Regions from separate parts of the Rossellomorea sp. GQ25 genome, predicted to be linked through region 2. Evidence: predicted binding sites of a transcription regulator. Region 2 holds the regulator's gene; the other holds the start of a gene.

Region 1 (15,638 bases), on a different contig from region 2:
CAATGGAAAGAACGATTCCAATCCATTTGTCCACCCAGTCACCAACCGCCCACGGCTCAAATATAATATTTGGCTCGATTTTCGTAAAGGAAAAAAAGTAACAAAGGTAAGCAATTGCACTCCATAACATTCCCCCAATAAAGCCCGTCACAACAACCATTCCCATGAATGAAAGTGGTTTTTCACCCTGATTCTGCTCTAAACGTGGATTCTCCTTGCTTTCTTCTGTTCCATCCTGAATCTTTTCATGTTGTCCCTTTTGTTCAGCCATCTGTAACACCTCCATTCGTAGTATGTCCCATTGATTTAAACATTTGCATGGTTTTACTTATTTTTCATCTATGGGTAATGAAGAAATATGGATAATAAAACGCTATCTCTAGTGCTTTGATTCATTTTTTAGTAAAATAGATAATATCTTTCCAAGTTTCAGAAAAATAACCTGAGCGATATTCACAGAAAATCGATAACTAATATGGTTAAATAACAAGGAAATTGTCTAGAATAATAGTATAGATATGTATAATGGATTGTATTGTTAGGAGGTGGCTTTGTTGAACGCTCGCAATATCTTTGTTATCACATTAATATTGTTAGCTATTGTTGGGTTGGGAACTTCCCTATTCGTAAATCCTTTAGGGCTAGTAAAACAATTACTTGTTACAGCAGCTGTGATCGGAATTATCTACTTCATTTACCGAAGATGGTTCAGCGGGAGGCGGGCTGGTAATAGTAATGAACAGAGAGCGTTTCTTAAAGCAGCCAAACAATCAAAGAGGCGGCATAAGAAAAAGTCTCCAAGTAAGCCTCAAGTATCAAACGCATCAAAGAAACGTTCGATACGAAAGAAATCCAATGCCAACCTTACTGTAATTGAAGGAAAAAAGAATAAGAAAAACAATCGAGCCTCACTTTAGGAGCTCGATTGTTTTATTAATACGGCCATTTTTGAAGAAAGGCTTCAGCTTTTGATTTTCCGTATTGAATGAGCTCTGCTCTTTTCTCCGGCGTTAACCCGAATTCGGTCGTGAGCACACCTTCAGTCGGAATAAAGATGATGTTTTTTTCAAGTTTTCTGGAAATGTATCTTGAATCATGTGCATCTTTCATCGTAGTAAAGAGGGCTTCATACATATCAATCGCATTTTTGATTTGTTTTTTTGGCTTTCCGACTAGATCGTGACTTAACTTCACCCCGATGACCGGCCTTACCTTTTTCACATTTTCCCGATCGAACAACCACATAGGGAAGTTACTGAGCACCCCACCATCCACCATGAGACTTATTCCTTCTAAAGATCGCAGCTTTACAGGTTCAAAGAAGTAAGGAAGACTCGCACTCATTCGTATCGCCCTGGCAACAGGAAAGGTTTCTTTCGCTATGCCGTACTTCTCAAGATCATCTGGGAGAACCAATAATCTGCCATTCGATAAATCCGAAGCGATGACCCGGAGTGAATGGGGTGGTAAATCGGCAAACGTATAAATTCCTCTTACTTTCAGCTTCTCTTCCACCCAGCTTTCAAGGGCCACTCCTTTATATAAACCTAAACGATAGTAAACCCGAAACCATTTTATAATAGGGAGAGAGATGATCGCGTTTGAGTCCAGCAATTTACTAAATTCAATACCATCCATGATTTTCAAGAGCTCCCTGCTCGAATAACCGGCAGCAATAAATGCTGCAATCACCGCTCCTGCACTTGTTCCAGCTAGCCTCTTAAACCTGTAGCCCTTCTCCTCTAATGCTTGATATGCCCCAATCAACGCGAGCCCCTTTATGCCTCCACCTGAAAAAACACCATCGATGTCCAAAGGTCCCACTCCTTCAATGTCTATTACTACATCTTTAATTCACAAAGCAGGATTTTAGACTAAAAAAATAGGAGGGGAACCAGTCCCCTCCTAACTTTCTTCATTTATTATAGTCCGCATTTCAGTTGAGCACCGCAGTTTGTACAGGTATTGCAGCCACCCATATCCTTTACCGTTCCTTTACGGCAGACTGGACACGTATTCCCGACTTCAGAACCAATGGTCACGTCTGTTGAACGTACGTCCTGAATCGTATCAAGTAACACGATCGGCTTTTTCGATGTAGGAATTTCTTTTTGTTCCTGCTCGTCCTCGTCATCAAAGCTGTTTTCTTCTGCTTTGAGGGTAAGAACTTGTGAATCACGGCTTCCGTCAACGTACACGGTTCCACCTTTTGCTCCACCTTTATAAAGTCGCTCATACACTTTTTCTACTTGCTCAACTGTATAACCACGAGGAGCATTAACCGTTTTCGAAATAGAGCTGTCGATCCAATTCTGAATCACACATTGGACATCGGCATGTGCTTGTGGCGCCAAGCTCATGGAAGAAACAAACCATTCTGGAAGATTGTCAGCATCTGCATCCGGATTTCTCTTCAAGTAATCCTCTACAATATCCGCTTTCACTTCAATGAACTTACCAAGACGACCGCTTCTGTAGTACGTGAATGAGAAATAAGGTTCAAGACCAGTAGATACTCCAACCATCGTACCTGTTGAACCTGTTGGGGCAACGGTCAATAGATGGGAGTTTCGAATCCCGAACTGTTGAATGTCGTCCCGTACATCCTCAGGCATTTTCTTCATAAAGCCTGTTTCCACAAACGCTTTTCGTAAAGCCTTCGTTTCTTCATCGGTACTTCCATTAAGGAATGGGAAGCTTCCCTTTTCCTTCGATAATTCAACGGATGCACGATAAGCGGTTGTTGCGATTGCTTCAAACACCTCATCCACCAGTTGATTGCCTTCTTCAGAACCGTATTCTTTTTCACAGTAGATCAACAAGTCTGCTAGACCCATTACCCCAAGGCCAACACGTCGCTCACCAAGAGCCTGCTTTTTGTTTTCTTCCAGGAAGTACGGAGTAGCATCGATGACATTATCCTGCATGCGAACACCCACTTCAACGGTACGCTTCAATTTTTCAAAATCAACAGTTTTCGTCTCTTTATTGGCAAACTGAGCCAGATTCACGGCTGCCAGGTTACACACTGAATAAGGAGCGAGAGGCTGTTCACCACATGGGTTCGTAGCAACTACCTTTTGACCATATGCTTTCGCGTTCGTCATATCATTCGCGTTATCAATAAAGAAGATTCCTGGCTCTGCAGAGTAGGTTGCACAAACATTGATAAGATTCCAAAGCTCTTTCGCCTTGATCTTACGGTAAGTCCGCACTTTGTAGCCGAGCTTTTCCCACTCACGGACGTCCCCTACGTTATGCCATTCTTCATTATAGTATTTCATTTGCTCTTCATTATAGCTTTCTACATCAGGGAAGCGCAGTTTATATTCACCATCGTTTTCCACGGCTTCCATAAAGTCGCTTGTCAGGCAAACTGAGATATTCGCACCTGTCAGGAATTCTGAATTATGGACGCTGTACGTTCCGCCTGTACGGAGCTTTTCTTCTGCATTCTTAAGGATTTTCGCATCAAATCCACCGTATCCAGGGATTTGTCTATAATTTAGGATTCCTTGATACATCGCTTCCTCTTGTTCTGTCAGAGGGGTGAATTTCAACTTATCCTCTGCTGCCTTTTTAATGGTTTCATCTTCTGTATTTTCAAGAAGATAACGTAAAATACGCGGGTTTTGCATTTTAGAAATGATGAATTCGATAATATCGGGATGCCAATCTGAAAGCATGATCATTTGTGCCCCACGTCTTGACCCGCCCTGCTCAACCAAATGAGTCAATTTAGCGATGTCATCCAGCCAGGAAACCGAACCGGAGGATTTACCGTTCACACCTTTTGCCAGGGTATTACGTGGACGAAGAGTCGATCCGTTCGTTCCGACACCCCCGCCTCGGCTCATGATCTCCATCACCTGCTTGCGATGTTCCGAAATCCCTTCACGTGAATCCTGTACGAAAGGCATCACGTAGCAGTTAAAGTACGTTACGTCCGTTCCGGCACCCGCTCCATAAAGCACCCTACCAGCAGGAACAAAATGCAGGTTCACTAATTCATGATAGAACTTTTCAAACCAAACTTGTCTCTTTTCAGGAGTTTCTTCCACTTCTGCTAAGCCTGTTGCGTTACGCTTCGCAATTTGTTCGTAGTAGACTTCCAGTGGCTTTTCGATTACATCAAGTGTTCTTGAGACGATACCGGTTTCCATTTCTTCCGGCTTGTCGATGGCACTTCTGTACTCTTCTTCAATCCAAACATCTGCTTTCTTTGTTTCCCAGTCGATGCTTGAAATGTAACCTAATCCTCTTGCAGGGAACTTAGGATCTTCTTTGATGGTGAGGACCACAAAATCCCCTTCAGAAAGAGTGATCTTTTCCGTGTCTTTGAAAGAATAGCGATCAATCATAACAAGACGGGATACACCTTTGTGTGTAGTATGCATATCTGGGGTTATAGGATGTACTTGAGGAAATAATCCAATATCCTGATTTAATCTTTCGATGTTTAATTTCATTGTGTTTTTCGACGCAACAGTCATAAAGACAACTCCTTCTATCTCAAATCTTTCTTTTGTTTGTTGTTTACTTTGATGTGTAATATCAAATAATACGATATCATAGCTCTATTAGAAAAGCAATAAATAAACACAACATATAGTGTGTAAAAAAATATTCGACACACCACATATTGTGTTTCGAGTCAATGGTTCATTTGTTTGTCAAACGGATAATAAGCCAATAGAAATAGAAAACAGGAGGAAATAATAGAAAATCATATAATACTCCGACCATTTCTATTAATTTAGAACTTGATATAAATCCAAGTCGCGTAATAGTTGGTAAAATAGGAAAAAAGCGACAAGCATCGCTTTTTTTCTACAAAAAAATTTTATCGTTTAAAATTCCAGTCATCTGATTCGTACCGGGTTTGGGCAAGGTCCACAACATATTGTGTTTCCTCTTCAGAAAGTTCATATGGTTCCAGGTGGATATTCAATCCTTCTTCAAAACCTTTTTTGAACGCTTCCTTCGCCATATCCATGGTGACCGTTTCAGAACTGATTTCGTTCATCGCAACGGCCTTGCTTTTAAATGCCCGCTGCATACGCTCTTTTACCCTGTCAGATGGATAATTAAACAGACTAAACAATTTATCTTCGTCCAGATCCAGGAGGATAGAACCGTGCTGAAGGATGACGCCTTTTTGACGCGTCTGGGCACTGCCTGCCACTTTCCTTCCTTCTACCACCAGTTCATACCAGCTCGGTGCATCAAAACAAACGGCCGAACGTGGATTTTTTAATCCTTCCCGCTCTTCTGCTGTTTTCGGAACAGCAAAGTAGGCTTCGAGTCCAAGTCCTTGAAATCCTTTTAAGATCCCTTCAGAAATCACTCGATATGCTTCTGTAACGGTTTTAGGCATTTCCGGGTGCTCTTCGGAAACAATGACACTGTACGTTAATTCATGTTCATGCAGAACCCCTCTGCCTCCCGTCGGTCTTCTGACAAAGCCAAGTCCGTGTTCTTTCACTGCATCAAGATTGATTTCCTTTTCTACCTTTTGGAAGTAACCGATGGAGAGCGTCGCGGGATCCCAGCCATAAAACCTGATCGTGGGAGGAATCTTTCCCTCGCTATGCCAATCCAGTAGCGCCTCATCAAGTGCCATATTATAAGAAGGGGAACAATTCCCTGAGTCAATGAATCTCCATGTTTCTTTTTTCATGCATCATACCTCATTTGCGTCTTCTCTCTGATATTTTGTTATGTAAAAAATCAACTTCATTTAAGTCCGTTACTAGTCTATCAAATCCAAAAGAAAAAACAAAGAAAAACAGACTGGAAAGTGTTTGCTGTAAAATAATAAATTTGTTTTGATTCTCAAGCACTTCATGAATATAATAGAAGATAGCGCATTTGTAGAAAGGAGCATGAATGATGGAAGGATTATATATTCTTTTAGTCGTACTTGGTGGAATCATTGTTTATTCACTCTTTACGTTCTTCTATCAAAAGAGAATTGTGAATACATTGACTGAAGAACAATTTCGAGCAGGATATCGTAAAGCTCAGTTGATAGATGTTCGTGAAGCGAATGAATTTGAAAACGGTCACGTACTTGGCGCACGAAATATCCCCCTCTCTCAAATTAAAATGAGACAAAAGGAAATCCGTGCCGATCAACCCGTTTACCTTTATTGCCAAAGCGGACTTCGCAGCGGAAGAGCAGCTCAAATGCTGCACCGCAAAGGATACCGCGACCTTCACCAATTGCAGGGCGGCTTTAAAAAGTGGACAGGTAAAGTAAAACATAAAAAATAATGTAAAAGGATTGCCTTTGGGGCGATCCTTTTTTTGATCTGTGGAAGAAGTGGGATGGGTTCGTTATTTTTTATATATTATAAAGGTCCGTCCCCCAAAAAATCCCCGCAGCGAATCGCTGCGGGGATTTCCAATTTTACACTCTTTAGCTTTCTTTTGAATAACGCAGAACCGGTTTTCTTGCTGCGAGTGTTTCGTCCATACGTTTGACGATGGTTGTGTGAGGTGCTTCCTGGACGATTTCAGGTGTTTCTTCTGCTTCTTTGGCAATCTGAATCATTGCATCAATGAAGGAATCAAGGGTTTCTTTTGATTCTGTTTCGGTTGGTTCTATCATCATGCATTCTTCCACATTTAATGGGAAGTAAATCGTTGGTGGATGATATCCGAAGTCCAATAGACGCTTCGCAATATCCAATGTACGGACGCCAAGCTTCTTCTGGCGTTTTCCGCTGATGACAAATTCATGCTTACAATGGCGATCGAATGGAAGGTCAAAGTGAGGCGCAAGTCGACGCATCATGTAATTTGCATTCAGAACGGCATTTTCCGTCACGGCTCTCAGTCCGTCCGGCCCCATGGTTCTAATGTACGTATAGGCACGAACGTTGATGCCGAAGTTACCATAGTAAGGTTTTACACGGCCAATGGAATCAGGACGGTTGTAATCGAATTCGAACGTATCGCCATTTTTCACCAGGACCGGCTTCGGAAGGTACTTAATCAAGTCTTCCTTCACTCCGACAGGACCGCTTCCTGGACCACCGCCTCCATGAGGGCCCGTAAATGTCTTATGAAGATTTAAATGCACGACGTCAAATCCCATATCTCCTGGTCTGGCTTTTGATAATACGGCATTTAAATTGGCACCATCATAATACAACTTTCCGCCTGCTTCATGAATGATTGCAGCCATTTCCAGAATATTTTCTTCAAATAATCCAAGAGTGTTCGGGTTGGTCAGCATCAGGGCTGCTGTATCATCTCCAACTACACGCTTAAGATCCTCCAAATCAACCAAGCCGTTTTCGTTTGATTTTACAGTTACGGTTTCGAAACCTGCTACTGTCGCACTGGCAGGGTTCGTTCCATGAGCAGAATCCGGTACAATGACCTTCGTGCGGTGGGTATCACCATTTGCTTCATGGTAGGCACGGATCATCATAAGACCAGTCCACTCTCCATGAGCACCGGCTGCAGGTTGAAGGGTCACTTCATCCATGCCTGTGATTTCTTTCAAATGTTCTTGAAGGTCATACATCAGTTCCAGTGCACCTTGAACGCTTTCCGCTTCCTGGAGAGGATTGATATGGGCGAATCCATTCAATCGCGCCACGTTTTCATTCACCTTCGGATTGTACTTCATTGTACAAGACCCTAGTGGATAGAAACCGGAATCTACACCATGATTACGTTTTGATAACGCCGTATAATGGCGCATGATATCCAATTCAGAAACCTCCGGAAGATGCGGTTCTTCCGTACGGATATAATCGGTTGGAATGAGGTCAGATAATTCTACCTGAGGTACATCCATTTCAGGTAAGCTATAGCCTGTACGACCTTCTTTAGATAATTCAAAAATAAGAGGTTGATCTTGCTTATTCATGACAATCCCCCAATTCTGCTACAAATGCGTCGATTTCTTCTTTGCTGCGAAGTTCAGTAACAGCCACCAGCATGTGCTGTGATAAGCTGTCATCCATTAGTCCTAAATCATATCCACCAATCATTTCTTTTTCTAGAAGCTTTTGATTGATTTCTTTAACCGGCATATTTACCTTTACCACAAACTCATTGAATGATGGTCCATCAAATGCAATGGAAAACCCTTTAGCTTTAAAAGCTTCTTTTGCATAATGGGCTTTTTGAATATTTTGAACGGCCATTTCTTTGACGCCTTGTTTTCCTAGAGCCGTCATAGCAACAGATGCAGCGAGTGCATTTAATGCCTGATTGGAACATATATTAGACGTGGCTTTATCACGACGGATATGCTGCTCACGTGCTTGAAGAGTCAGAACAAATCCTCTGATTCCATCTTCATCGACGGTTTGACCAACAAGACGGCCTGGTACTTTACGCATAAGCTTCTTATTTACGGCAAAGTATCCACAGTGAGGTCCACCGAATGCACTTGGAATTCCAAATGGCTGTGCATCACCAATGACGATATCAGCTCCTAATTGTCCTGGAGGAGTAAGCGCCCCTAATGCAAGTGGGTTTGAAGAAACCACGAACATCGCTTTATCGGCATGAGTCACTTCTTCGATCACTTTCAGGTCTTCCACTCTTCCGAAGAAGTTAGGGTACTGGACGATTACCGCTGCAATTTCATTACTCATTAATTTCTTAAGTTCTTCCACATCCGTAACACCATTATTGTGCGGGATTTCCGCCACTTCTATATATTGACCTTTTGCATAAGATCGTAAAACATCACGTGATTCCGGATGCACGGTACTTGAAACCAGTACCTTTTTACGACGGGTCTGCCCTGCACTTAGCATAGCTGCCTCTGCAAGAGCCGTTCCTCCATCGTACATGGAAGAGTTGGCTACATCCATGCCAGTCAGTTCACAAATCATCGTTTGGAATTCAAAAATGGCTTGAAGTTCTCCCTGAGAAATTTCCGGCTGATAAGGTGTATAAGCTGTATAAAACTCAGAACGTGATAATACATGATCTACGATAATCGGCATGTAGTGGTCGTATACTCCTGCCCCTAAAAAGGATGTATGACTTTTTAAGTCAGCATTCTTCGCTGCCATTTTGGTCAATTCTTTTACCAATTCCGTTTCTGACTTCGCTTCTTTGATTTTGTAATCCCCTTTGAAACGAACTTTCTCAGGAATATCTTCAAATAGATCGTTAACGCTGTCTACTCCTATGCTGTCTAACATTTCCCTTTGATCCTGCTCTGTCATCGGTAAATAACGATGCTTCATGACCGTCATTCCTCCCTATTTCTTTGGTCTTTTATAGAATGGTGTCGCTACTACTTTCGCTTTTAACTTTTTCCCTCTGATTTCAACCAGTACTTCTGTATCTAAAGAAGTAAACTCTTTATTAAGTAATGCTAATCCTACATTTTTCTTTAGTGTTGGAGATTGCGTACCGGTTGTGACTTCCCCTATTTCTTCTTCACCGGCATACACTTTATATCCATGACGGGGAATTCCGCGATCGATCATTTCAATCCCGACGCTTCTTCTTGGAGCGCCTTCTTCCTTTTGATGTTTCAGCACTTCTTGACCATTAAATGGAACCTCTTTATTCACTTTTACGGCGAATCCAATCCCTGCTTCGATCGGCGTGATCGATTGAGATAATTCTTGTCCGTAAAGTGCAAGATTCGCTTCAAAACGCAATGTATCACGTGCACCAAGTCCGCATGGAAGTACACCATGCTCCTTGCCCGCAGCTAAGACCGCCTTCCAGATTGCTGCCGCATCATTTGCATCACAGTAAATCTCAAATCCGTCTTCCCCTGTGTAACCGGTACGTGAAACAAGTGCTTGCTTTCCGTCTATGTTCACTTCGGTCTGAAATTTAAAAAATCCGATATCGCTTAGTGAATGCTCGTTTGTAAGTATTTGTAAAACCTGTTCAGCAAGTGGACCTTGAAGTGCCAATTGCGCCATATGTTCAGAGATGTTATTGATTTCTACGCCATCGACTTCATGTTCTTTCAGCCACTGAAAATCTTTATCTATATTTGCTGCATTGACAACAAGCAAATAATCATTATCTTTTATTTTATAAACTAATAAGTCATCGACCGTCCCACCATTTTCGTAGCACATAGCCGTATACTGAGCTCCTCCGTCTTTTACTTTGGAGACATCGTTTGTCATCATTCTTTGTAAGTAGTCAAGAGCCCCTTCACCCTTCACTTCAATTTCTCCCATATGAGAAACGTCGAATAGTCCAGCCCGGGATCGTACCGCTTCATGTTCTTCTTTAATACTTGAGAATTGCACTGGTAAAGCCCAGCCACCGAAGTCGATGGTCTTTCCTCCATACTCTTTGTACACTTCGTATAAAGGTGTTTGTTTTAACTCTGACATGACTTTTCCCCCTTTGTCTTCCTTACATGCATAATCCTTAACCAAGTTTTATCCCATGAAAAAAAGGACAGAAAAACCCCTTTTCATAAAGAAGTTTTCTCTGTCCTTGCACCTGAAAGTTTACCGAAGAACGGCTTTCCCCTTTGGTGGTTTCCGGTATGGAAACACTCTCCAGAGTTGCGTCCAACAAGAGTCTTTTTGCCTGAGAGATTCACACTTAAACGTGCTTGCTCCTTCGGCGCTGTATGCACAGTCTCTCCCCTTGTTATCATTCGCCAATATTCCTTGAAACAATTGGTCATACTAGAAATATACAGAAGAAATGTTGTAAATGTGAATGTTCGGATTTTCGAGTTTTTCTAACATTAGAAAATCTATTTTCATCCTACCATTAAATACGAGGATTGAGCAATCATTTTTATTAGAATTAAGGAGATGTTTTTCAGATGAATGTTGAGGTTTTATTTGATGAAGAATGGGGCGAGGGTCTCGAGAATTTAATTGATAACGATGGCCCATGGGGAAATTGGGAGCTTTATAAGCTGGCCATCGAATTTGAACATCATCTCGCAATCCCGAACTTTGAAGGCCTGCAAGCTCCAAAACATTTGGCAAATGTCACTCCTCTCCCCCATCAGCTTGAAGCAGCAAAGCAGGTTGTCGAAACGATGAACGGAAAAGCGATTCTTGCAGATGAGGTCGGCTTAGGTAAAACCATTGAAGCAGGATTAATATTGAAAGAATACATGATTAGAGGATTAGTTAAGAAAGTATTAATATTGGTTCCAGCATCCCTGGTCTCTCAATGGGCCTATGAATTAAACAGTAAGTTTTTCATCCCGGCTGTCCCGCAACGAAAAAGTTACGTATGGGATCAGTGCGATATTGTCGTATCATCCATGGATACGGCTAAGCGAAGCCCTCATCGAGAAAAGGTGTATGAACAGGACTATGATTTGGTTATTATCGATGAAGCTCACAAACTAAAAAATCATAAAACAAAAAACTATGAATTTGTTCAAAACTTAAAGAAGAAATTCTGCTTATTGCTGACGGCCACACCTATTCAAAATCGCGTCGAAGAGATTTTTCATCTTGTTTCTCTCCTTAAGCCGGGGCATCTCGGAAATGAATCCGGGTTTTCTGATAGATATAAAAAAGGAGATCGAACTCTTCAAGAGGATGAACATTTAAAGAGCCTCATTAACAAAGTGATGATTCGTAATAGACGTAGCGATACGGGTATAGAATGGACAAAACGACACGTTAAGACTGTCTTAATCGATTTTAGCGAAGCCGAAAGAGATCTATATAACAGCATCGATTTGCTTAGAGGGAACTATGATGACTGGGCTAATTCAAGCTCCTTCTCTCTATTAACACTTCAAAGAGAAGCATGCAGTTCTCGTGAAGCAGTATTTTACACTCTCAAAAACATGCTTGAGAAGAAAGAAGCTCCGACTTCTGGTTTTGAGAATACAATTGGCACTCTCATGAAAAAAGTAGAAAACGTGACAATGAACTCCAAGGCTCAGAAAGCACTGGAAATTGTCCAATCAATCAATGATAAGGTGATTATATTTACAGAGTACCGGGCGACACAGCTCTATCTGCAATGGTTCTTAAAACAGCATGGAATAAGCTCCGTACCGTTCCGAGGTGGATTTAAGCGCGGGAAAAAGGATTGGATGCGTGAACTCTTTCAAAAGCATGCACAGGTGTTAATTGCTACTGAGGCCGGAGGGGAAGGAATCAACCTTCAATTCTGCCATCACGTGATCAACTTTGACCTGCCATGGAATCCTATGAGGTTAGAGCAGCGAATCGGTCGTGTTCACCGTCTCGGACAGACAGAGGATGTTCATATCTACAATTTCGCTACCAGAAACACGGTCGAAGAACATATATTAAAGCTTCTTTATGAAAAAATTAATCTCTTTGAACGTGTAATCGGACAATTGGATGAAATCCTGACCCGCCTGGATTTCCGTGACTTCGAAGAGCATGTAACCGATATTCTTTCTTCATCCAGAACGGAAGGGGAAATGAAGATTAAAATGGAGAATTTAACGAGTATGATTCAATTTGCCGAACAATTAAAGGAGGAGAAATCAAATGCAGCAGCACGAAATTCATCGATTTCTTGAGAGATACTTCGTGGCTAATGGATGTGACCTGGTTGCGAACGGAGACGGACATATGACCGTCCAGCTCACTATTGATTTGGATAAGGAGCTGATGAACCGTCCGTTCTACTGGCACTACCTTGAGAAAACGGGAGGTATCCCAAATCCAATGACATTATCCCTTATTACGAATCCAGATAAAGCACCTGAAGACTTAAAAGGAGAACCTATACACTTTGGTTCTCCGCGGTTACACCAAATCTTCCATTCAACACGAAATTTAGCAGGGTATATACGGTTGTTCGAAAACCGGCACACACCAAGTGGTCAACAAACCCCACTGCATCCATGGCTGGCGCTGAATATCAAAATTTCGTATCAATCCAATCGAAAGAAAGACAGCATTCGAAGTATCGGATTAAACCTGATCAATGGAGTCATTCAGGAAAACTTTCATTCGTCATTGATGTCCAGAAACCTGACACCTAAGATTCCTGATTTCTCGTTCACATTGACACCAATCATTAAACCGAAAAGCGGAGTGAACCGCATTCAAACATTTCTATATGAAGAAATCAAAAAAGAACCTGTTGAATGGGCTGAGCAGGCACGAAAGACGTGGGAGGAAGATTTACAGTTATTGAATCACTTTTATGGAGATCAAGAGGAAAAGCCCGAATCCTATTTCTTGGAACAACAAGCATTGAAAGAGCAGTATGAGCCTAAGATCTCCATTGATATCATCAATGGCGGGATTTTTTATTTACAGCATTCTAGTTAACCGGTAAACGGAGTAAGTGCATCACACACTTACTCCGTTTAACTTCATAAAAAAAGACTGCCAAAAGGCAGCCATTATCTATCCTATTTATTTTTCTTAAACATGATCATGAAAGCATATGGGATGATCCCGAACCAGCGAAATAAGAATGGTTCTCGCTCATTCTTCCGTTGCTTCTTTATACTTTTACGCTCATGAGGTGATTTTTCATAATGTTGTACAAATGTTTGTGTTATGAATTTAACATAATCATTCACTGACATAAAAGCACCACCTCCCGCTTTTATCAGTATGCCCGGGAAAAGGTAATTTATACAGCCTCATTCTCAAGGTGAGGGAGAATTGCTTCCATTATCTCTTCTACTGTTTTATTTTCTGTATAAATGGTAATGGAACTCCCACTTTCATATAACGGTAAGCGGCGCTGGAATAAATTCAATAAAGTGTCTTTTGAATTTTGTTGCACAAGAGGACGTTCACCATCCCCTTCTAAACGGGACCATAATACATCAAAAGGACAAGTTAGATGGAATACAAAGTCCTGATGTCGTAAGATCTCCCGGTTCTCTTCTCTTTCAATCACTCCCCCACCCGTAGTGATAATCGCTTGCTTGTTGGCTAACTTAAGGAGCACCTTGTTTTCCAAATCCCTGAAATATTGTTCTCCCTGCTGATCAAAGATTTCTTTAATGGATCTTTTCTCTCTATCCTCAATGTAACTGTCCATATCAATGACCGGTAGATTCAGTACTTCCCCAAGACGTTTCCCAATCGTTGTTTTTCCTACTCCCATAAATCCAATTAAGACAATCGGTTTCATATTCTACTCCCAACTTATAATGTGTTTTTTTCCCTATTATACACAACCGTCGTTGGAAGAAAAACCTTCTCATCCCGTTTGAATGTCACTTCCAAGCGCATTTCTTCCGAGTTGACCATTTCGCTGTGTGTCACGATTTCACCATAATTCCCTTTCAATTGTTTGTAAGTAAGCATCCCACTCTCCATCTCCAACAGGATCGCATGGGACACACTCACGTTTCTTTCATGAATGCCTTTCATATTTGTTAAGTATAGATATTTACTAATAAAAAGATCCTTTGCCGCAAATCCTATAGATAAAACAATCATTAGAAGCAATAAAGTATAGGGGAATATGAACCCCTTATTGTTAAGGCATTCCTTCTCCTTGTTCGGTTGAAAAGTAAAAGAATTCACCCTCCACTTTTTCTCCACCAACAAACTCCAAATCCATATGCACTCCCTGGATAATGGAAGCAAAGCTAAATGAATCCACTGACTGTAGAACAACTTCATGCCCTTGATTATTTACCCTCCTTCGAATAGAATGATTATACTTTTCATACGAAATGGATTCACCACTCACCAGAAAAGAGATTTTATCTGGCGTGATCACTACACTTTGCCCTCTCCATAATTCATGCCTCAAGCTTTCATTGAATAAATTCCATTCATAATAATGTGGAGGAACCATATCATTTTTAATTGTAGTGAAACCCTTCATGATGAGAGGAATGCATAGTGAAATCATGCAAAATACTGTTAAGCTTAACAGAGCCTCGATTAATGTATATCCTTTGTTATTCAGCCTTTGAGATACAGACTTCACGGGGATCCGCACCTCTTTTATGATATTGAACACACGCTTCTTCATTGCCTCCCCCTTTCCAATCGAGCTCATATCTAACTCCCTTATACATTCTTGAATGATCCACATATTCGTGACTGACGATTGCCTTCTCCACCCCTTCTTCAAGAAATTTCAAAGCCTCCACTTCATGCTGAAGTCGTTGAAGTTGAGAAGCATAGTGGATGAGAAAAGGTATAAATACGCCTGATATCATAAGGATGCAACTGAAGGCAATAAGGGTTTCCGGCAGTGAGAAACCTTTAGTATTCTTGTACATAAAATCTCCCTTGCCCAATTTGAAACGTTAGCTGAATCATGGTATCCCCCATTTTAAAGTTCAGCTTGCCGAATCCGTTTGTATTTCCATTCGGGTAGAATGTGATGTCTTCCAAGCTGTTTATTGATGTAATCTGAATGGAAGATGAAATCTCTCTTGAGACGATCGTTTGTCTAGTAGTGGTTTTCGCAACGTATTTATTTGTTATCGGGTAAAAAGTCACGGTAATGGGAACTTGATGTCTAATGCTGTGGCTTTGGATCTGATAGAGGTCTGATTGGAGCTGGGAAAGGAATAGGTCCTTTTCGTTATGTTCTTTCATGGGTAGGATGGAAAAGCTGACCCATGAGAGAAGGGTCGTGAAAATCAATAAGACGAAAAGTATCTCGATGAGGGTATAACCTGCTTCCCCATTTATTTCTTCATTAATTAGAGGTTACCTTCCCTTCGGCATCAA
Region 2 (15,638 bases):
CCATCCACAAATTCTTCAAGGATCACTTCCTTCGATGAAGATGATTTCTTACTCCAGAACTTAAAGCTTCTTGTCTCGTTTGCCAGTTCGCCCACTTCTACAAGGAGGGCAAGGATCTTCTTTTCAATTAAATCTGCGTTTTGCAAACCGTGTTCTTCTTCAATATGCTGATCCAGCTTCTCCTGCATGTCCAATAACTTTTCAATATTCATGACGTTATCTCCTCTCATGATGCCTATTTTTCTGATGTTCTCTCTTAGTATGACAAATTTTTAAACAAATTTTAAATAAAATGAAACCTTTTTCGTTTTTTATCGTAAATAATAGGAGAAGACTTATGCCTAGGGAGGTAATGGTAATGCTTTGGCTTATTCGGTTAGTGATTTTTTTGCTTATTCTTTATCTTTTATACCGCAGTGTGAAGTACATTATGGACCCAAAGCGAAAACTGGAACTTGCCCAGGAGCAGAAACGTTTTTACTTTCTCGATAATCAGGAAAATGTACGTAAGAATTTTCACATAACGTATAAAGGAGTTCTTTTCGAAGGAGAAAAATATTTAGGAGCAACAGAAAAATCCTTTGAGGTAGTTTCCATCTTTGTTTGGTCAAAAAACATCTCTTCTTTAAAGGGACTGACTCAAGAAGATTTTCAATACCTTCAGAATGAAATTAAAGAAAGATATCCTAATGCAAAGCTGGATTGGAAAAGCCCGATTCATGAATTCCTTCAAAATAAGCAATAAAAAACGGCTAGCCCTGCTAGCCATTTTTTATTTACCCGGAAAGAACTCTCTCCATTCAATCACTCTTACTTTTTCTCTTAGAAGGTAAAATAGGACGATGAGTGCCAGTAAAATCATGACAAGAATAGGAGGGGAAAATTGTTTGATGTATTGACCGAAAACCGTGTAAAAAAACGCCAGGGGAATATTAGAAATAATAGAGGCCCGGATGAAAGGTTTAAGCTTTTTCTTACGTTCAAGTAAACAAAGGTTCAGCAGCTGATAATGGACAAAAGGAATTAACCGCAGAATAGCAATTTGACCGGTTGTGAGAGTAGCATTTCTTCCAAACCATTTTTCCTTCAGTCTCAGGAGCTTTTCATAGAAAGATGTAAAGCTCTTTATTACAAAATAAAAAGTAACAGATAAGAGCGTTAATCCGATTAAAGAATACAGAGTGCCAAATATACTTCCGAATAGCACTCCTCCTGCCATACATACAAGGGCTACCGGGATAAACAAAAATTGTCTTAGGATATGAAACAAAATAAACAGAACAGGAGCCAAATACCCACTAGCTTCCATGAGGGCGAATGCAGCAACTAACCGTTCGTCCATGGCTAAGGTGACCTCCTTCTGCTTTTCTAAGCTGTTATAGAGACTCTCTATATAGTATGTAAAGGAGACGGGTTAAAGAATGAAAACTTCAATTTCTACAACTTAGTATTCAGCCAGATAAAAAGCAGACTATGAAGCATGACAAGCAGCGGAAAACCGAAAGCGAATACCTTATGTTTCGTTTTATGCCTGTATACCTTCATTCCCGTATATGCGCCGATGCTTCCTCCCAGAATCGCCACCTGCCACAAAGTACTCTCCCTGATGCGATATTCATTTCGCTGAGCCTTTCTTTTATCCTTGCCCATGATGATGAAGCCGATGATATTGATGACAATTGCATATAGATATAAGATACCTGTTAACGTACCCATGATTTCTACCTGCTTTCCAATGAGATTTATATAAGAAAGGACCGGCCAGAGGCCAGTCCTTTTTGTCTGCTAACGAGTCAGCAGTTAATTATTTGTTAAGTTGAGCTTTAGCAGCATCTGCTAATTGGTTGAATGCTTTTTCGTCAGCAATCGCAAGCTCCGCAAGCATTTTACGGTTAACTTCGATACCAGCAAGCTTCAAACCGTGCATTAAACGGCTGTAAGAAAGACCGTTCATACGAGCAGCCGCATTGATACGTGTGATCCATAATTTACGGAAATCACGTTTCTTTTGGCGACGGTCACGATAAGCATACATGTATGATTTCATGACTTGTTGATTTGCTACTTTATATAAAGTATGTTTTGAACCGAAATAACCTTTGGCTAATTTAAGAACTTTTTTACGACGTCTGCGTGTTACTGTTCCGCCTTTTACGCGTGGCATAATAATTCCCTCCTGTTTCTATTACTTCTTATTTTAGGTTGTCAAGCATATGACGAATGCGTTTGAAATCTCCTTTAGAGACAACAGCTGCTTTACGTAGCTTACGCTTTGCTTTAGTAGATTTGTTTGCGAATAAGTGGCTTGTGTAAGCGTGTGAACGTTTAAGTTTACCAGAACCTGTTTTCTTGAAACGCTTAGCTGAGCCGCGGTGAGTTTTCATTTTTGGCATGTGCTTTTCCTCCTCGGGTCCTTTATTTTTCGTTAACTGGTGCAAGCACCAAGAACATACTGCGACCATCCATTTTCGGTTTTGATTCAACAGTTGCTACATCTTTACACTCATCAGAGAAGCGATCCAGAACACGTTGACCAATTTCCTTGTGCGTAATCGCACGACCTTTAAATCGGATTGACGCTTTAACTTTGTCTCCTTTTTCAAGGAACTTACGAGCGTTACGAAGCTTAGTATTGAAATCATGCTCATCAATCGTCGGGCTTAAACGAACCTCTTTAAGATTGATGATTTTCTGATTCTTACGCGCTTCTTTTTCTTTCTTCTGTTGTTCAAACTTAAACTTACCGTAGTCCATGATACGAGCAACGGGTGGTTTAGCAGTTGGAGCAACAAGAACAAGATCAAGATTTACACGTTCAGCGATTTCAAGAGCTTCATTCTTGGATTTAATCCCAAGTTGCTCACCGTTTTGATCGATAAGACGTACTTCACGGGCACGAATCGTTTCGTTTAAGATCATGTCTTTGCTAATAATTAGCCACCTCCAAGGTTTATTAAAAGAATACACGGTTTTGGCCGACGCACTCGAACCTTTTCTGCATGCTTGAAGCATACAAAAAAGATGCGAGTGTCGAAACACCCGCACCTGATTATTAAGCATATATAAACGGCTTTAATAGTCAATCACATACCTGTAAACAGCTAAAAAGCGTTATTCAGGTGAGAAGCGGGTAGCTTCTGCTTGTACCAAACTGTATTCAATTCACCTTAGATAATATATCACATGACAATACCGCTGTCAAATAATCATTTAATATCACAACGTATTTCATAATATCAGACATCTAAGGAGAGTGCAATAGTTTTTTGAAATTTATATGGGCTGTATTCATCTACTTTGCTGCTTTTATAATAGCGAGTAGTGGTTGATTTCCGCTCCAGGTGCTCGCTTTCCGCGGGGCGGGCGGTGAGCCTCCTCGTCGCTGCGCTCCTGCGGGGTCTCACCTGTCCCGCTTCTCCCGCAGGAGTCGAGCACATTCCGCCCCAATCAACTCATGAATCACCTGGTTACATCCTCTTCTCAATAATTGCAGAAAAACAACAATCGACATAAAAGGACGGACCTTGGTGCAAGGTCCGTCCCTCTTTCTCATTTTATCGTTTGGCTTCTTTTGTGATATGGCTGATGAATTGGCCAAGGGAAATCGTTTCTGATTTTTGCTCTCCGTATTTACGGACGTTTACAGCCGTTTCCTTGATTTCATTATCTCCCACCACAAGCATGTAAGGTACTTTACTCATCTGTGCTTCACGGATCTTATAACCGATCTTTTCATTACGGTCATCGATGTCAACACGCAGTCCTTCAGATTGAAGCTTTTCTTTCACTTCTTTCGCATAGTCGAAATGAACATCCGGGGAAACCGGGATCACCTGAACCTGCGTTGGAGCGAGCCATGTCGGGAATGCTCCTTTGTATTCTTCGATCAGGAATGCCACGAAGCGTTCCATCGTGGACACGACACCACGGTGAATGACAACCGGGCGATGCTGCTTCCCATCTTCCCCAACATACGTTAAATCAAAGCGCTCTGGAAGTAAGAAGTCCAGCTGAACAGTGGATAACGTTTCTTCTTTCCCAAGAGCCGTTTTCACTTGAACGTCCAGTTTAGGGCCGTAGAATGCCGCTTCCCCTTCTGCTTCAAAGTACTCCACATCCAGTTCATCCATGGCTTCCTTGATCATTCCTTGTGCACGGTTCCACATTTCATCGTCGTCAAAGTACTTCTCAGTATCCTCAGGGTCACGATAAGAAAGACGGAAGGAATAGTCATTCAGATCAAAGTCTTTGTACACTTCCTGAACCAGGCGCACCACACGCTTGAATTCTTCCTTGATTTGATCAGGACGAACGAAGATATGTGCATCATTCAGAGTCATCCCGCGTACACGTTGAAGTCCTGACAGGGCTCCTGACAATTCGTAACGGTGCATCAAACCAAGCTCGGCGATACGGATCGGAAGCTCACGATAGCTGTGAATGCCGTTTTTGTAAATCATCATATGATGAGGGCAGTTCATCGGGCGAAGGACAAGATCTTCATTATCCATTTCCATGACAGGGAACATATTCTCCTGGTAATGATCCCAGTGACCGCTTGTTTTGTATAGCTCAACGCTTCCCATGACAGGTGTGTAAACGTGATCATAGCCTAAGCGCTCTTCTTTATCAACGATATAACGCTCGATGATACGACGGATCGTGGCACCTTTAGGCAGCCACATCGGCAGTCCTTGTCCCACTTTTTGCGAATTCATGAATAGATTCAATTCTTTACCGATTTTACGGTGATCACGCTCTTTTGCTTCTTCTAAAAGACGCAGATGCTCTTCCAGGTCTTCTTTCTTGAAGAAGGCTGTACCGTAAATGCGTTGAAGCATTTTATTATCACTGTTCCCGCGCCAGTATGCCCCAGCGATGCTTAATAGCTTGAATTCTTTAATTTTATTAGTGGACGGAATGTGGATTCCACGACATAAATCGAAGAATTCTCCTTGCTCGTAAATGGAGACTTGTTCTCCCTCAGGAATCGCCTCAAGTAATTCAAGCTTATACTCGTCACCGATTTCTTCATACATTTTCTGCGCTTCATCGCGGTTTACTTCTTTACGGACAACTTCTAGGTTTTCTCCAGTGATCTTCTTCATTTCTTTCTCGATCAGCGGAAGATCTTCTGGAGTGAACGTGTGCTCGGAATCAATATCATAATAGAATCCGCCTTCGATGACCGGTCCGATTCCAAGCTTTGTCTCAGGGTATAAACGTTTAATCGCCTGTGCCATTAAATGGGCTGTACTGTGACGAAGAATTCCCAGTGCATCTTCTCCTGGAGGTGTAACGATTTCAATCGCCCCATCCTCTTGAATCCCTGTACGTAAGTCAATTAATACATCATTTATTTTACCAGCGAGCGCCTTCTTTTTCAGTCCGGGACTGATGGACGCAGCAATTTCTTCTGTTGTCGTCCCTTTAGGAAACTCTTTGACATTTCCATCTGGGAACTGAATTTTCACTACTTCTGACATGTGATTTCACTCCTTAAGTAATCTCTATAAAACATAAAAAACCCCGCCCCTTCACATTTGAAGGGACGAGGTTAATAAGTAAACTCGTGGTTCCACCCAACTTCTCATTGTACGCAAAATACAGACAATGACTTCATTGAAAACGAATAACGACATTTAGCCGTCAATCATTACTGTGAATCCATTAAGATTCAGTTCATAATTGAAGTTCCGAGGTGGTAAATATCACTACCGAATTAGGAAGTTTGCAGCCGAATGACTTCCCTCTCTGTAAATGGAATAGGAATATTGTTGTCCTCATCATAACCTTTATTTATTGACTTATTATGTAGGTATTATAATCGGTTATGTTTTGAAAAGCAAGAGCATTCCATAAAAATGAGGCAGCCTATTCATTCGCGATATCCCAGGAAGGATAGAGAAGTGTATCAGGGAAATAACTCATCGGCAAAAGATCGATCCGTTCTTCAAAAATATTCTGAAGCGTCCTGATCAATTGATGGTCACCATTCCCGTACACGAGTATCCTCTCCGGTGCAAGGGATAATAACGGAGCTATGGTGTACGAATCAACGTATAACGGGTGATTCGTCAGAAGGCGTTTATCAATCGCCTTCGTCAACTCCTGCCGTGTCACCTCTTTCATGTCTTCATCAAAGAAACGATAGCCATAACCCGTCGAATACAGATGGATCGTGCGCATTTTCTGCTCCCTTGATGCCAGATACTCCCGCAGCATATGGACAAACATTTGATATTCCTGCTCCATCTTATATTCATCTATAGCAAGATCCAGCATGAGGAGCAGTCTCTCCTGAAGCTTCTTCAGCCTGAACTTGCTGAAGGAGTCGAATGATATGGGGGCCTTCCCTTCCAATAAAAGCTCCAGACTGTCATGGACGTATTCGGCCTCGTCCCATTCACCGATCAGCTCCATCAATTCAGGTCGTTCACCCATCCTCATCTCTGATACGATTTCTAATATTTGATTGATTTCATCAACATCTTCATAGAAGTAATTTTCTTTCAGGGCTGATTCGGACCAGTCCATGCATTTATCATTTAAGACAAAGTGGGAAACCCCATTGAATAGCTTTTCTTTTTCCTTGAAGAAGGGGGAAACCTCTATCGTCAGATTATAGTGAGTTGTATGTTGAAAGAGCGTTTCATGGAACCATGATTGTATGAACTCTTTATTGAGGTGTTCTTGAAGCTTTAACGCATCATTTTTTTGCTTGAAAATAAATTCAATCAAACTTTCTCGCCTCCTTAAACCCAAATCCCTGATTTATATATATGGGAGGCTTGTATAAATTAGAAGTTGATGTGTGAATTTAATTGTCTCTTTTCAAACTTTTTGGCGGTCACAAGAAGCGAGTAGTGTTTGATTTTCGCTACAGGAGACTCTCCCGTCTTCGCCAACAGGAAGGGGCTCGGTTGTTGAAAAGGTTTGGGTTTTGCGCTTGGATTGGAATCCCAGGCTATATATTGTCTCCTTTTTTAAACGGGAAATGACTTAGATTGCCTTATTTCAGCTGAAGTAGGATCCCGGAAAGGGTCTAAGGGGCCGAATTTGGGGTGAAATTCCTGATTCGGAATGACATCGCGGAAGAATTGATCCCATTTGGGCTGTTTTCAATCTCGATTTCGGATAATTAATCCTGTTTGGGATTTATTAATCCTGTTTGGGATTTATTAATCCTGATTTTAATTAATTGATCCTCTTTTTGAATAATTAAGCATCCTTGTCGAATTTTCTTTAGGTATGCATGCGTATCGACACGGAGGACTGCTCTGCCGTCTTTGCCAACAGGAAGAGCAAAAGAGGAGATCACTCGCTTAACGAATGACCCCCTCTTTTTTCGTGCGATCTATTCTCTTCTATTCCTACCATCGATCAACACAGGCTGGGACAAGTATTTAATCCGCTCCATGATCCGTGCAGCCTTCAGTTTTTCTTCTTCTCCTCTTTGACTGTACGTCAAATGGTGGGTCAGTTCGTTGAAGTTGAAGTTGGAGGTAAAGAATGTAGGCAGGTTCTCAAGCATTCTGTACTGAAGGATCGTCCCCAGGATTTCATCCCTTCCCCAGCTTGACATCGTTTCTGCGCCGATGTCATCGAGCATGAGGATCGGTGCAGATTTAACCATTTCCAGTTTTTCATTTACCGAGTTATCTCCAAGCGATTGCTTGATTTCTCTAAAGAACTCAGGAACGTAGACAATCAGGGACGCGATTTTTTTCTGGGCGAGTTCATTGGCCATCGCCCCTAACAAATAGGACTTACCCACTCCGAACTTGCCGTAAAAATAGAGTCCTTTCATTTTTGTACCTTCTGTATAGTTCTCCACGAAATTCTTCGCTAATCGCACAGCCTCCAATCGGCTTTTCGAATCAAGATCCAGGGTCTGAAAGGACGCCTGTAAAATATCTTTAGGTACATACAGGCTCTTGATTAGACGCTTGGAACTTGTTCTTTCATCATGAATGACTTTTCGAGGGCAGCGATGGTAATCGATGTCGATGGTGTTACCTCTGATCACTAAATGAGGGTCATACCCTTCCATCATGTTCTTACACTCCTGTAAAGAAGGACAGTAACGACATTCTTTACTTTGAGAGATGTATTCATATAACTTCATCAGACTCTCATTTACCATTTCCCCTGTTACACGGCCTTCATTCCTGCGAATAAAATCCTTCACATCATGGTTTTCAAGAATCTCTTTTTTCATTTGCTCATATCTTTGTTGAAACGAACCAGAAGCCGCCAACCTTTTCAGGGTGTTATTTATTCTCTCCACCGCTACGTTCACCTACTTCCGAAAATTTTTAAGCTCTTCTTCGAGTTTCTTCTTTTCTGCTTCGAAATCATATCCATCAAGGGAAGAATCATTTTCTTTCTCGGTTTCACCTTCTTGGAACCATTCCGGGAGTTTCTCAGTACGAATCGGCTTTCTTCGTCTATTCGTATTATTTTCCTTTTTCCCTTCAGCCCACTCAAGATACTGCTTGTGTTCTTTTTTTGCTAATTCCATGGCTTCACTTGCAGTCGTCACCTTTTTCCTCGACCAGTGGGACGCGATTTTTTCCATGTATCCTTTTGTGAGCTTCATGTCCGTTTTCAGCAACACATATTGTACCAGGACATTCATGACACCAATCGGCAACTTCTGTGACATGAGCACCTCTTCAACAGCCTGAAGGTCTGCCTTAGAAGGAGCACCTCCATTTGATATGTCAGAAAGAACATCCTTGGGCGACGTTGTTTCCAGATATTCAATGAGTTCTTCTTCTTTCGTGCGGGGTTTATCCGATTTCACAGGCGCTTTAGTCTCTATTCTCGTAGTCAAATCGGGCAGTTGATCACCAGTCTGAACCCCATACCAATCACGTGCGGTTTTGCGCAGCAGCTCTATATCGATGGTATCGTCTGCATCCAGGGAGCTTAAGACGATATTTTTCATTTGAAGAGGATCTATACCGTACAGATAGCTCAGCTTCAGAACCGTTTCCCTGACATTAGTTGTAAAGGATTTTCGTGGAACCATGGATTCAGATAACCCTGCAAGTAATAACTGAAAATCAAAATCGATATCATCCAGTGGAAGACCACCATTCTTCCCATATTTCATATATTGTTCACCAGACTTTGTCTCGGAATCCATATTTGCATCGTGTTGGAGAAAATTAATCTGTTCCGATGTGAAAACATCTTGAAAGGACCGGGTGATGTTTACGTGTTGCTGTTTATCTACCAATTCGTCAGTAAAGAATTTCTTTAAACGCAAATAATGAGTCCTGCCTATTTTACGGTAAAGATACACATTTAACATACCATCATGAAAGAATTCCTGAGGGGTAAGAGGAGGCTGCAGTTCATAGAGAAAACTCCGATCCTCGTTGTCCCTTTTTTCGTATGCCTTTAACAACCCTATCCCTTCAAGCTTCATTCTCGCTTCATAAACTTCCTGAAGATTGACAGACAGAACGTTCATCAGATGATAATGAGTAGAATGTGTTGACCATAACCTGTTTTCTTCTACTTCTCCCCACAAACTCATATAAAGACTGTAACAAACCGAACCAATTAAAGGCTGGTACAGAAACGTGATGATTTTCCGATCGTATTCCTGAAGAATCCCATTTGTCCCTACCGTGTAGTGATCGATTGGTTGTATTTCATTCCAATGCTTCTTCATCATAGTTGGATTCTACCTTTCAAAAAAATAAAGAGAAAAGAGCTAAAGAATTACATCTTCAGCTCATTCTTCTACTCTTTTTTTATTAATTCTTTCAGTTCGTCTATAAATACATTAATATCCTTGAATTGTCTATACACAGATGCAAAGCGTACGTATGCAACTTCATCTACCTTAGCAAGTTGATCCATGACCATCTCACCAATCTTAACCGATTCTACTTCAGAAGCACCTTGATTACGGAGTTCCTTTTCAATATCCGTTGAGATCTTTTCTAATCTCTCAAGAGGTACCGGGCGCTTCTCACAAGCCTTGATCAACCCTCTCAAAATCTTCTCTCGACTAAACTCTTCTCTTACCCCTTCTTTTTTCACCACAATTAAAGGAAGCTCTTCAACCTTCTCGAAGGTCGTGAAGCGGAAGGTACATACTTCACATTCTCTTCTTCTTCTGATTGAACGTCCTTCATCAGCAGGACGGGAGTCCACTACTCGTGTACCATTATGCTGGCAAGACGGGCACTTCATAATATCAGCTCCGTTATTACATACTATTACTTTCATCATATAAAAAAGCTGCGACTTACACAAGCTTATAAAGGATTTACCGTTATTTCACTTTTGTCAATTCGCTGTCAAGCTTATGATAATAATGGTTAATCTGTGCTTTTAAGACCGTATATGTACCAAAGATTTTCCCTTTATCCGCACTGATCTTGAAATCGACTGCCGTTTCAAAAGGTCTTACCGTGATGACCGTTGCGACAATAAACAGTTGGGGAGTACCATTTTTACGGACCGTAATTTCCCCTCTGTCCTTAGACTGGGAAATCACCTCATACTCAGAGGATGAGAATAACTCTAATACTGCATTAAATGCACCTTGATGCATGGATTTATAATAGCGTGATTGCAGGTCTTTATCTTCGTGCTGATCAGATGTCTCACATTCTGATTGAAACCGTTTAAAAAAAGTACGTATTCCGCTCATTTAACGTTCCTCCCTTTATTTACCCTTATTTTACACGAAAACAACACGAATGAAAATTCAAAATCAATTCCTATACAAAAGCATAAAAAAAGAGATGCATCTAATACGCATCTCTTCTGAGTTATTTTCAATTAAAGGGCTTGAGCCTGAGACTTCTTCACTTGTACCGGACCCATACCACGTGGCAATTCAATTGTTTCACGTGTGTCAGCACCAAGAGCATCTGCAATATATTCAGCAGCGATGTTAGGATCTAAATCACCGCAAGTATATACATCAATACTGGCATAACCATGTTCAGGAAAACTGTGAATAGTTAGATGTGATTCTGAAATGATCACAACTCCACTAACACCTTGAGGAGCAAATTTATGGAAAGCTACCTCACGTACCTCTGCACCTGATTTAAGCGCAGCATCTACGAATGTTTTTTCAATTCCTACTACATCGTTTAATTTTTCAAAATCGCAACCCCATAATTCTGAGATTACATGACGACCCATTGTTTCCATTTTCGTGTTTCCCCCTTTGACATAATTTTTTTCGTCAAAATGAACGCATCCTTTGGCAAAATCTTAACTACCACGGGGGAAAGTTAGTCCGAAGAGGTCCTAACCCTTTAAGTAGCTAAATCAGTATTCATTTGCTAATAAGAAGTTCACGAAAAATAGTATACTTTGTTTAAAACTCTTTTGCAATAAATTTTTATAAACTTTTTCACTTGGTCATACTATCGGTTGATTGCATTTCGCTGAGTTGGCGGTGAGCAACTTCCCTAAACGTAAAGTGCGTTCTTGGAATCGCAGACCGTTCCTTTCCGCTCCATGCACAAGATTCCCCAGGGAGGAAGTCGAGCCTCCTCGACGTTCCGTCTGTGGGGTCTCGACTTTTCCTCTATCTCCCGCAGGAGTCAAGTGCCTTCCGCTACAATCCACTCTGTGCTACTACACTCTTACTGACTATAAGTTTTGATAGATAAGCACAAAAAAGCTCTTTGGTAGAAAGTTGTTCATAAATACAAACTTCCTACCAAAGGATCACCCAAATCCCACACCAACAAATAGAGGATTTTCGTTGACATCTATTTACTAAAGGCTGTTTTCGTAAAGATTGTTGTTTTAAAACACATGATGATCTGCCAAGGCTCTGTCAACCAATATGTGCTGGGTGGTGAAGGAACTGCTCCGCTTGCAGCTTGCGTACGGACTTTCCCATAGGAGTCTACGAAATTCCCCTCACTATCTAAAAGGAATTTAAGGGACAGAACTTAAAGTGACAAAAAACAATAAAAAGTAAAAAATCTCTACTATACAAGCTACAATCGACCAGTGCACACTTTGAAAAATACTGTTTTCTAGACTTGTATGGTATTTATATTAGCTATGCTAAGAAATCCATGCTTAGAAAGTTGATTCTCGCTGCAGGTGCTCGACTCCAGCGGGAATTGCGGGAAGCTCCGAAAAGCGGAGGCGGCTCGCCCAGCCCCGACATGCATAAGATGAATGGGCCTAAGAAGGCGCTCTTTGCCTTCTTGGACCATTTAGCTTATGACCTCGAGGGGCTAAGCTTGCCGGAGCTAGAAAGTTGAGACCCCGCAGGGAAAGCCAGAGGAGGCTCAACTCACGCCCCGCGGAAAGCGAGCACCTGGAGCGGAAATCAACCACTACTCGCTTTTTCAAAAGCAACAAAGTTTAGAAAAGAACCTTTAAAAAATATGAAAAGAAAAAGAACGCACCGGGAAAGGTACGTTCTAAGGATGCAGCTTATTGTTTATGTGGGTTCTTTCAAACGTTGACTTCTTGTTTTGCGTTCATTTTTGATGCAACGAATTTAGCCAGATCAACGACACGGCATGAATAGCCCCATTCATTATCGTACCAGGCCAGTACCTTCACTTTTCGATCTCCCATTACCATCGTGGATAATCCGTCGATGATCGCTGAATGAGGATTTGTATTAAAGTCGATTGAAACTAAAGGTTCCGTTGTGAATTGCAGCACTCCGTGTAAAGAACTAACAGAAGCCGTAATGAAAGCTTCGTTGATTTCTTCTACTGTTACGTCTCTTTTCACATCCACAACCAGGTCCACTAGTGAAACATTTGGTGTAGGCACACGCAATGCCATTCCGTGAAGCTTGCCGTTTAACTGAGGCAGAACCAATGATAATGCTTTTGCTGCACCAGTTGTGGTCGGGATGATCGATTGACCGCACGCTCTCGCTCTTCTCAAATCTTTATGTGGATTATCAATATTCTTTTGGTCATTTGTGTAAGCATGGACTGTCGTCATAAGTCCATTTTCAATACCAAATTGCTCATCTAATACCTTCGCAACTGGCGCTAAGCAGTTCGTTGTACAAGATGCATTTGAAATGACGCTGTGTTCTTCAATATTTAATGCGCTTTCATTTACACCCATCACAATCGTTACGTCTTCATTTTTACCAGGGGCTGTCAGGATGACCTTTTTCGCTCCCGCTTCTAAATGAAGGCTCGCTTGATCTTTCGAATTGAATTTTCCAGTAGCTTCAATCACAATGTCGATATTTAATTCGCCCCAAGGCAAAGCTTTAGGATCACGATTGCTTAATAGTAGGACACGCTTCCCATTGACGATGAGTGCATCATCTTCCGTCACCACATCTGCCTGAAATGTTCCATGATTTGTGTCATACTTAATTAAATGTGCTAATGTTTCAGCCGGGTAGCTTGCGTTAATGGCTACAACCTCTAAGTTTCCCTCTAATATTGCTTTCCTGAAAACCATTCTTCCAATACGTCCAAAACCATTGATTGCAATTTTCGCCTTCATAAATCCGGCTCCCCTCTATATTAATGTTATACTTATATGTTTATTTGCTAAAAATAGTATAACATATTTAGAGAATATGTTAATAAGTATTTTGCGGATTTTTAATGTTTTATTATTCTGACAATAGGTTTATTAAATGTATATTTTTGTGGTTTGATTTCATACAATTTTTCAATGCTATATCTTTGATTTAAACATTGACCGTTCCTTTCCGCTCCATGCACTTGCTTTCCGCGGGGAGGAAGTCGAGCCTCCTCGGGCATTGCCCTGCGGGGTCTCGACCTTTCCTCTATTTCCCGCAGGAGTCAAGTGCCTTCCGCTACAATCCACTCTGTGCTATTACACTACGTTTTAACAGATATACACAAAAAAGCTCCTATTGTAGAAATGCTGAGCGTTTGTCCTATTTACAAAGGAGAACCAACACAACTCTATTTTAGAATCAGATTTTTATCGCCATGACCCCTGATTAATATAGTGGATCAAATAAAATAAAGCCGACAAGAAGTTTCCTTGTCAGCTCATATGTCATTCTATGGTTTTAGATGCCACTCCATCAAAAGGGATTCAAGCTGTTCCTTGGTTTCGTCCAGGGTTCCATTGTTGTCGATGACTGCGTCGGCAAGGCTTGCTTTATCCTTTAAGGGGAATTGGGAAGCGATGCGTGCTAATGCTTCTTCCCGGGTAAAGTGATTGCGTTCCATCAAACGCGATAATTGGGTTTCTTTGTTCACATATACCACGAGCGTGCGATCCACCATCCAAGTTAAGTCGCTTTCAAATAAAAGCGGAATATCCATGAAAATCGTGTTTTTACCTTCAAGAATGGCTTCATCCTTATGTGCGAGCATCATGCTTCTGACGGCAGGATGAACAATTCCATTCAGCTTTTTTCGTTTTTCTTCAGAGTTAAAGATGATCTGGCCTAGTTTTTCCCGATTGATGGTTGAATCGTGATCGTGCAGTATATGTTCACCGAATTCTTCCACAATCGTAAGATAAGCCGGCTGATCAACCTCAACCACCATACGGGCAGCAAGATCAGCATCAATTATCGTATAGCCTTTTTCATTTAACGTTTTCGAAACTGTACTTTTACCACTTGCAATACCACCTGTTAATCCTATAATGCTAGCCATTATCCTATTCCTTTCTAAGTCATGTCAGCCATTAAAACCTCAGGATCCCTATAAGGATCAACAGAACTCCCGGGAGAAATGACACTCGGTGAATCCACCGTAAATGAGAGAAGAATTCCCCCATCTTTAATCCTGAGAATAAGAACGTAAAGCTCATCACCAGGATGGCTAAAGTAAGTATGAATGGCGAGAAATTTAATAACGCTGCGCCAATTCCGGCACCGAAGGCATCCAATGATAGTGCAATTCCAAGCATAAACGCTTCAATACCGGTAATCGTACCCGATCTATCAAAGTCTGCCGTTAACGGCCTTCTTAAAATTTGAACCACTAATCCTATGGATTTAATCTCAAAGTTGATTAACGTCTTTTCTTGGGATAATACCGTTTCTTTTTCCGGTCTAAAGAACTGGTACAGTACGGCCGCTCCAATCACAACCAGAATCAGCCCGCCGATCCTGCCAGCCCATAACGGTGTGATGATGGATCCGATGGTCTGACCAAGTAACATGGCCAATAATAAGGAGCTCGCCGAACAAATGGATATGATGCTGATTGATTTTGTAGGGATTTTCACTTTTCGTAATCCGTAAGTTAAACCTGTGCTAAAACTATCAAGACTTACAGCAAACGCCAGAAGTAATAAGGAGATTGTTTCACTCATCTAATAGCCCTCCCAAAAATCATTACAATACTATATGGTAAGGGCTTATCAGATGTTAATTGTTCTTTCTAACGTTGGCAATCCGGACAATAGTGCGTCCCTCTCCCTGCTGAAACCTTCTTCTCAATGGGAGTACCACATTGACGACAAGGTTCTTCTTTCCGGCTATACACGAAGAGGTTCTGTTGGAACATACCCATTTGTCCCTGAGAATTCACATAGGAGCGAATCGTACTTCCTCCCATTTCTACGGCTTCTTCCAATGTTCTGATGATTTCTTGGTGAAGCCGCTCAATTTCTTCCTGTGAAAGGGATTTTGACTTCCGGTCGGGGTGTATACCCGC

Evidence for each region. The regulator NrdR, encoded in region 2, represses ribonucleotide reductase genes. The targets are predictions, from matches to a motif close to AACACNATATATNGTGTT.
Region 1: the regulator NrdR is predicted to act here: its motif matches at 4,599-4,616, upstream of AC6CIB_RS20140 (vitamin B12-dependent ribonucleotide reductase).

What each region holds. Positions count from the first base shown of each region.
Region 1 covers NZ_JCAXEQ010000007.1:119,370-135,007, forward strand. Annotated here, with positions in the region: gene AC6CIB_RS20125 (YqhR family membrane protein) at 1-271, opposite strand, end outside; gene AC6CIB_RS20130 (SA1362 family protein) at 555-917, shown strand; gene AC6CIB_RS20135 (patatin-like phospholipase family protein) at 934-1,815, opposite strand; gene AC6CIB_RS20140 (vitamin B12-dependent ribonucleotide reductase) at 1,923-4,493, opposite strand; gene AC6CIB_RS20145 (lipoate--protein ligase family protein) at 4,844-5,680, opposite strand; gene AC6CIB_RS20150 (rhodanese-like domain-containing protein) at 5,893-6,276, shown strand; gene gcvPB (aminomethyl-transferring glycine dehydrogenase subunit GcvPB) at 6,422-7,885, opposite strand; gene gcvPA (aminomethyl-transferring glycine dehydrogenase subunit GcvPA) at 7,878-9,224, opposite strand; gene gcvT (glycine cleavage system aminomethyltransferase GcvT) at 9,240-10,346, opposite strand; glycine riboswitch at 10,445-10,523, opposite strand; glycine riboswitch at 10,527-10,618, opposite strand; gene AC6CIB_RS20170 (DEAD/DEAH box helicase) at 10,793-12,493, shown strand; gene AC6CIB_RS20175 (YqhG family protein) at 12,462-13,253, shown strand; gene AC6CIB_RS20180 (YqzE family protein) at 13,337-13,516, opposite strand; gene AC6CIB_RS20185 (shikimate kinase) at 13,564-14,073, opposite strand; gene AC6CIB_RS20190 (hypothetical protein) at 14,088-14,471, opposite strand; gene comGF (competence type IV pilus minor pilin ComGF) at 14,425-14,928, opposite strand; gene AC6CIB_RS20200 (hypothetical protein) at 14,855-15,181, opposite strand; gene comGD (competence type IV pilus minor pilin ComGD) at 15,165-15,611, opposite strand; gene comGC (competence type IV pilus major pilin ComGC) at 15,607-15,638, opposite strand, start outside.
Region 2 covers NZ_JCAXEQ010000004.1:281,502-297,139, forward strand. Annotated here, with positions in the region: gene AC6CIB_RS14770 (dUTP diphosphatase) at 1-212, opposite strand, end outside; gene AC6CIB_RS14775 (sigma-w pathway protein ysdB) at 359-745, shown strand; gene AC6CIB_RS14780 (TVP38/TMEM64 family protein) at 773-1,342, opposite strand; gene AC6CIB_RS14785 (DUF1294 domain-containing protein) at 1,438-1,716, opposite strand; gene rplT (50S ribosomal protein L20) at 1,805-2,164, opposite strand; gene rpmI (50S ribosomal protein L35) at 2,193-2,393, opposite strand; gene infC (translation initiation factor IF-3) at 2,416-2,919, opposite strand; ribosomal protein L20 leader region at 3,010-3,149, opposite strand; gene thrS (threonine--tRNA ligase) at 3,555-5,486, opposite strand; T-box leader at 5,545-5,799, opposite strand; gene AC6CIB_RS14810 (putative sporulation protein YtxC) at 5,875-6,741, opposite strand; gene dnaI (primosomal protein DnaI) at 7,358-8,290, opposite strand; gene AC6CIB_RS14820 (replication initiation and membrane attachment family protein) at 8,303-9,691, opposite strand; gene nrdR (transcriptional regulator NrdR) at 9,760-10,215, opposite strand; gene AC6CIB_RS14830 (cytosolic protein) at 10,298-10,678, opposite strand; gene speD (adenosylmethionine decarboxylase) at 10,810-11,190, opposite strand; gene AC6CIB_RS14840 (glyceraldehyde-3-phosphate dehydrogenase) at 12,463-13,491, opposite strand; gene coaE (dephospho-CoA kinase) at 14,025-14,630, opposite strand; gene ytaF (sporulation membrane protein YtaF) at 14,662-15,294, opposite strand; gene mutM (DNA-formamidopyrimidine glycosylase) at 15,363-15,638, opposite strand, start outside.